2 linked regions of the Bdellovibrio bacteriovorus genome follow. Each later gene encodes a partner of the first gene's protein in a complex. Links are inferred from orthologs where the notes say so. Each region holds a gene or a part of one and is shown on either strand. Other genes may lie near its edges.

Region 1 (3,270 bases):
TCATGTTGAGAGATCGGCTCAATCGTCAAAGAAACTTTCGCATACTGCTGCTCACCCGCCACTTCACGTTCGTAAACGTGTTCAACCGTAGCTGAAGATGAGATGCCTTCGCGATAAGACACCTGAGGGTTACCCACGTTGGCCTGAACTTTATGCTCGCGCAAAAGACGGTCAACAAGGATCTCTAAGTGAAGTTCTCCCATCCCCGACAAAAGAATTTGACCTGTTTCCGGGTCATTTCTTAGACGGCAGGAAGGATCTTCTTTACCCAATTTTTCCAAGCCCTGAAGCATTTTTTCCTGGTCGGCTGAAGACTTCGCTTCGATCGCCACAGAAATAACAGGTTCAGGGAAAGTGATCGTTTCTAGAACGACAGCGTGAGACGTCTCGCAAAGAGTGTCCCCGGTCGCAGTGAACTTAAGACCAACAACCGCGCCGATATCGCCGGCTTTCAAGCTTGTGATCTCTTCACGAGAGTTCGCGTGCATCTTAACTAATTTTTGGATGCGTTCTTTTTTCTCTGTGCGCGGATTGAAAAGTTGGTCGCCCACTTTCACTTCGCCAGAGTACACGCGGATGTAAGTCAAAGTTCCAGCAAATGGATCATTGGCAATTTTGAAAGCCAACGCTGCGACATTCGCATCGAAGTCTGTCTTACATACAATTTCTTTTTCTGGTTTTTGTGGATCATGACCTACGATATCTGGCACTTCAATAGGAGAAGGCAAATAGTCGATCACACCATCAAGCAAAGGTTGCACACCTTTGTTTTTGAAAGCCGCCCCACAGAATACTGGGAAAGCTTTAAGTTCGAGAGTTCCTTTACGAAGAGCGCGCTTCAATTCAGCCACAGTCACTTCTTCGCCATTCAGATACTTCTCTAAAAGTTCGTCTTCAAACTCAACGATCTTTTCAATGACTTCTGTACGGAAGCGAGTGACTTCTTCCTTCATGTCATTGGGAACATCGGTAATTTCGAAATGGTCACCCATTCCTGATTGGTCCCACATGTAAGCGCGATTTTCTAACAAATCGACAACACCGCGAAAGGTGTCTTCCATACCGATAGGAACTTGAACAGGGATTGGGTTCGCATTGAGCTTGTCTTTGATTGTCCCGTAAGACATCACAAAGTCAGCACCCACACGGTCCATTTTATTAACGAAACAGATTCTTGGAACTTTATATTTGTCGGCTTGTTTCCAAACGGTTTCAGACTGAGGCTCAACACCGTTCACACCGTCGAATACCGCAATCGCGCCATCGAGGACGCGCAAAGAACGCTCCACTTCAATAGTGAAATCCACGTGCCCCGGAGTATCGATGATGTTGATTCTATGATCTTTCCAGAACGCCATGGTCGCGGCAGAAGTGATTGTGATACCACGTTCTTGCTCTTGAACCATCCAGTCCATGGTAGCATCGCCATCATGAACTTCGCCGATTTTATGACTTTTACCTGTGTAGTAAAGAATGCGTTCGGTAGTGGTCGTCTTACCGGCATCAATGTGAGCCATGATGCCGATATTACGAGTATACTTGAGATCAGCTACAACTTTAGGATCTTTAGCTGACATGTAAACAGATTACCAATTGTAGTGAGAGAAAGCCTTATTCGCTTCAGCCATACGGTGAACGTCGTCTTTCTTCTTAATAGAGTTACCTCTATTGTTGTAAGCATCAACGAATTCGCCAGCCAAGCGCTTAGCCATATCTTTTTCACCGCGTTCGCGAGAGTACTCAACTAACCATCTCATTGCTAGTGCCAAACGACGAGAAGGACGTACGTCTACAGGAACTTGGTAAGTCGCTCCACCAACACGGCGAGAACGAACTTCGATAGAAGGCTTTACGTTTTCAAGAGCTTTTTTGAAGATGTTCATTGGCTCTTCGCCTTGAATTTTGCCTTCAAGCTCTTTCAATGCTCCGTAAAAAAGCTTCTGTGCAGTAGCTTTTTTACCTTGGATCATCATTTTGTTAACGAATTTAGCAATTACTAGATCCTTGAAAACTGGATCTGGAATAACTTCTCTTTTAAAGGTCTTTTTACGACGTGACATTTCTCAATCCTTATTTCTTAGGTCTCTTAGTACCGTATTTAGAGCGAGAACGCAGACGACCGTTCACACCTTGAAGATCCAATACACCGCGTACGATATGGTAACGAACGCCCGGCAAGTCCTTCACACGACCACCACGGATCAAGACAACGCTATGCTCTTGAAGGTTGTGACCGATACCTGGGATGTAAGAGATAACTTCGAAACCATTAGAAAGACGGACTTTTGCTACTTTACGAAGAGCAGAGTTCGGCTTCTTTGGAGTCGTAGTATAAACACGTGTACAAACGCCACGACGTTGAGGACATGAAACCAACGCAGGTGACTTTGTTTGGTTCTTTTGAACTTTACGCTCACTTTTGATGAGCTGGTTAATAGTAGGCACTTTAAAACCCCTTAAACGATTTTTCAATACTCCGACGAGTCGGAGTGCAGATCTAATCCAAGACGCTGGAACTTACATTGCCAAAAGCGCCCTGGTCAAGACTTTGTTGTTATTTTTATAGTCCAAAAAGTGGTGTGAGCTCCGCTTTTTGATCTTTTTACACTTTGCCCCAGGAGCCGACCTAAATCGGCGCCCAGGTTTCTTTAGTTACTACCCTTGGTGAGGCTGAGCTGACGCCGTCATTCCTGGCAATGCCACGAATGATGTATCGTCGTCTTCGGCTACAGACACTTTCCAACGTTTGTATGAAGTCAAACCTGTTCCCGCTGGGATCAAGCGACCCATAATGATGTTCTCTTTCAGGCCACGCAAATGGTCTGTGCGAGAATTGATCGCTGCTTCCGTAAGAACTTTTGTTGTCTCTTGGAAGGACGCCGCTGAAATCCAGCTGTCAGTGCTCAAAGAAACTTTCGTGATACCTAGAAGAAGCGGGCTGCTAGTAGCAGGTTGTCCGCCTTCACGGTTGATACGACTGTTTTCTTCGTCGAAAGCATATCTTTCAACTTGTTCACCCGCCAAGAAACGGCTGTCACCAGCGTCTCTGATTTCTACTTTACGTAGCATTTGGCGAACGATCACTTCGATGTGCTTATCGTTGATACCAACCCCTTGAAGTCTGTAAACTTCTTGGATTTCATTCACAAGGTATGCTGATAGAGCTTTCGCACCTAGAACCGCCAGAATGTCATGAGGATTTGTTGGACCATCCATCAACGCCTCACCGGCTCTTACGTACTCACCTTCTCTTACAGCAACGTGCTTACC
Region 2 (3,188 bases), on another replicon or contig:
ATTGTGGATAAGAGGCAAAAGCGTTGACTGAAAAAAGTGTGATTACAACCATCAAAGATTTCATAAGATCTCCTGTTGGCGCGCAACCTAACGCGACTAGCCTAATAAGTAAAATTCATTAAATTCAATATAATATTAAGTAATACTTAATCTATGGAGTTGAATTTAAACCATCTTAGATACTTTATTTCCGCGGCTAAAGCCGGCGGCTTAGGAGCCTCGGCAAAGGCTCACAATGTCAGCCAATCCGCAATTAGCCAGGCAATCCGCAAGCTTGAAGAAGCTTTAGGGTGCGAGCTTTTGATTCACAACCGCAACTCTTTTAAGCTCACCAAAGAAGGCGATTACCTTGTAGAAAATTCAGAAGGCCTTTTTAAACAGATCGATTTTTTAAAAGATCAAATTCAAAGCCTAAATAATGAAGTTGCGGGTAAAGTGCTTCTTTCAACTTCTTCCACAGTGGCCCAGTTTCTTCTACCATCCATCGTTAAAGACTTAAAAGCGCCATATCCCAAGCTTCAACTTCATGTCAGCGTCGGGGATGTAGCCTTTATCGTTAGTGAGGTAAAAAGCGGTCGCGCTGAGTTGGGCATCGTCATTGATGATGGTCATTTCGCGGGACTTGAAAGAAAGCTTTTAAAAGAAGGAAGTTTCACCTGCATCACTAGTAGCGAAGTTAAAGCTTCGATTAAAAAGCCTGAATTCCTTGTGACGCGCGAAAGTCCGGGGGTTGAAGAGCTACGTCAGGTCTATAAAAGGAAATTTCATAGTGAGCCTGCTATCGCCGTTGAGGTCGAAAGCTGGGAGGCTATTGTTTCGATGGCGCAGATGGGTTTAGGTGTGGGTTTTGTTCCTGAGTTCATTTTGGATTACCACACGAAGATCAAAGTGGTTCCTCAACTTGAGGATTTGGGAAAAAAAATCCGCTATAAGATGTTTGTCGTTCACAAGGGCGCGCATCAGCTGTCTCGGCAAGCCGAAGCCTTCTTAAAAGTCTTGGTTGGAAAATAAAAAAGGCTCCCCTGGGGAGCCTTTTTTATTCTCAGAATTGAGAGATAAGCTTAGTTGCCTTCTTCTTTCAAAGAACCAGCAGGCACTTCTTTAACCTTTACTGATTTTTTCAAGAAATCGATCACTTTTTCTTCTGTGATCATGTAAGTCAAACGGCTTGCTTGCTCTGGACGACCGTAGAATTCACGGATGCGTGCTTCTTCAATGTTCGTTTGTTGAGCGTATTCTTGGAATTTCGCATCTAGATCTTCTTTTTTCGCGAACAAATCATGTTTCTTCGCAATAGCATCAACTAGGAAAGAAGATTGAATCATTTCCGCCGCAGTTTTTTCGAAATCGCTGTCCCATTTATCAACGTAAGACGCGAAGTCGTTAGGTCCCATGCCTTGTTCAGTCATGCGTTTTTTGAAGTCTTCAACCAATGAAGCTTTTTGTTCTTTCAACAAAGATGGAGGAACTTCAACTGGGTTTTCTTTAACCAAAACTTTCAACAAACGGTTTTTGAAAGCGTCGTCGATACGTTTTTGCTCTGTTTGTTCAAGATCTTCCTTGATTGTTTTTTTCAAAGCTTCTAGATCGCTTGGGCCGCCCAAAGTTTTAATGAACTCATCGTTCAACTCAGGCAATACTTTTGCTTTGATTTCATTCAAAGTGACTTTGAACTCAACTGGTTTTCCTGCAAGGTCTGCAGAGTGGTATGGATCTGGGAATTTCAAAGAAAGAGTTTTAGTCTCTCCTGCTTTCATCCCTACGATGCCTTCTTCAAAACCTTCGATGAATTGTTTTGCGCCCAATTCAAGATGGTGATTTTTACCAGAACCGTTTTCAAGTGGCGCGCCACCCATGAAGCCTTCGAAATCGATAACCGCGATGTCACCCATTTTAACGGCGCGACCTTCAGTCACTGTTTCAAAAGTAGCACGTGAAGAACGGATGTTTTCCAAAACTTGGTCTACTTTAGCGTTATCAAGTTCGAACTTTTCTTTTTCAACTTCCAAACCTTCGTACTTCTTCAAGTTGATATCAGGGCGTACGTCAAAGTTTGCAGAGAAAGAAAAATCTTTATTCTCTGTTGGATCTGCGAATTCAAATTCTGGATAGCTGATAGGCTCAAGTTTGTGTTCGCTCAAAGCCATCGCGTAGTGTTTTTGAACAAGTTCTTGGACAACGTCTTGTTTTACGCGGTCACCATAAATGCTTTTGATTGTTGCCAAAGGTGCTTTACCTTTGCGGAACCCTTTGATTGTTACGTCTCTTTGGATGCCAGAGTAGATTTTATTGAAAGCTGATTCAACGGCAGCCGCTGGAACTTCGATGCTCAATTTGCGGGAAAGATTAGAGACTTTTTCTACATTCGATTTCATGTCTTTTTCTCCTAATATAAAAACCGATGGATATTAGAAGAGTCCCTGACTGAAGGCAACGCTATCGCACCGCGTAATGCCTATATTTCGGAGGTCAGCGACACTCTTAGAACGTATGAAGCAAGAGATTCACTTTGTGACCGGAAAAGGGGGCGTGGGAAAGTCCGTTATAGCGGCGGCCCTGGCTCTCAAGAAAAGTCGAGAGGGGAAAAAGGTCCTTTTAGTCGAACTAGGGGATCAAAGTTTCTATAAGGACTTTTTCGACCTTCCGGACATTGGCTTTAAGCCTACTGAAATCAGAAAGAATCTATCCATCGCTTTGTGGACGGGGGAAGCCTGTTTGCAGGAATACGCACGCCATCTGATTAAGGTGGACAGCCTGGCGAAACTTTTCTTCGAAAATGCGGTCATGCGCGCATTCATCAATGTAGCCCCGGGACTTCCCGAGCTTGCGATTTTAGGAAAAGTAACAAGTGGACCTCGACAGCATGGGCCTGCCTTGCCGTTTGATGTTCTGGTTGTGGATGCTTTTGCGACGGGACACTTCATTGCTCTTCTGGAAGCTCCGAAAGGCATGGCGCAAGCAGTGCAATTTGGTCCGATGGGAGAACAAAGCCGCAGCATCGACGCGTGTCTGCGAAACCAGGATCTTTCTAAATACCACATTGTCACTTTGCCCGAAGAGCTTCCAGTGAAAGAGGCGACGGAACTTCTGCAAAGATTGAAAGCCGAGTTTTCGATTGAAGCGAATCTGGTCGTGAACAAGATGGTGCAAACATCCATTTCTGAAGCGGAGCTGAAATCCACTCAGAA

Evidence for each region.
Region 2: the proteins of rpsG (region 1) and tig are in contact, whole or in part, in a crystal structure (PDB 3GTY), measured with the Thermotoga maritima proteins. The link is inferred for Bdellovibrio bacteriovorus from one-to-one orthologs. Residues at the interface, in WP_004081843.1 of Thermotoga maritima: Lys34, Lys52, Lys55, Glu59, Arg62, Gln63, Glu66, Asn67, Lys69, Val71, Arg95, Ala109, Lys110, Lys111, Gly112, Arg113, Pro114, Glu117, Glu121, Ile124, Ala125, Tyr127, Asn128, Asn129, Thr130, Gly131, Lys135, Asp139, Arg142, Met143; in WP_004081061.1 of Thermotoga maritima: Glu122, Val124, Val129, Leu130, Tyr133, Glu188, Gly259, Ile262, Tyr263, Glu266, Ser270, Glu273, Gln274, Glu277, Arg308, Gln311, Ile312, Ser315, Tyr316, Glu325, Arg329, Arg336, Leu363, Phe366, Trp367, Arg373, Leu377, Arg381, Leu384, Glu387.

What each region holds. Positions count from the first base shown.
Region 1 is NZ_LUKF01000016.1:269,084-272,353, forward strand. Bases 324-3,270 are described here. They hold rpsG (30S ribosomal protein S7), read right to left. Parts: upstream 2,061-3,270; coding sequence 1,587-2,060; downstream 324-1,586. Other genes in these bases: fusA (elongation factor G), read right to left, coding at 324-1,577; rpsL (30S ribosomal protein S12), read right to left, coding at 2,071-2,445; rpoC (DNA-directed RNA polymerase subunit beta'), read right to left, coding at 2,656-3,270. Also shown: more of fusA, read right to left, coding at 1-323.
Region 2 is NZ_LUKF01000001.1:384,729-387,916, reverse strand. The notes cover bases 219-3,083. They hold tig (trigger factor), read right to left. Parts: upstream 2,376-3,083; coding sequence 1,062-2,375; downstream 219-1,061. Other genes in these bases: AZI85_RS01945 (ArsA family ATPase), read left to right, coding at 2,491-3,083; AZI85_RS01955 (LysR family transcriptional regulator), read left to right, coding at 219-1,011. In the rest of the region: AZI85_RS01960 (hypothetical protein), read right to left, coding at 1-64; more of AZI85_RS01955, read left to right, coding at 154-218; more of AZI85_RS01945, read left to right, coding at 3,084-3,188. UniProt on the Bacillus subtilis protein: Involved in protein export. Acts as a chaperone by maintaining the newly synthesized protein in an open conformation. Functions as a peptidyl-prolyl cis-trans isomerase.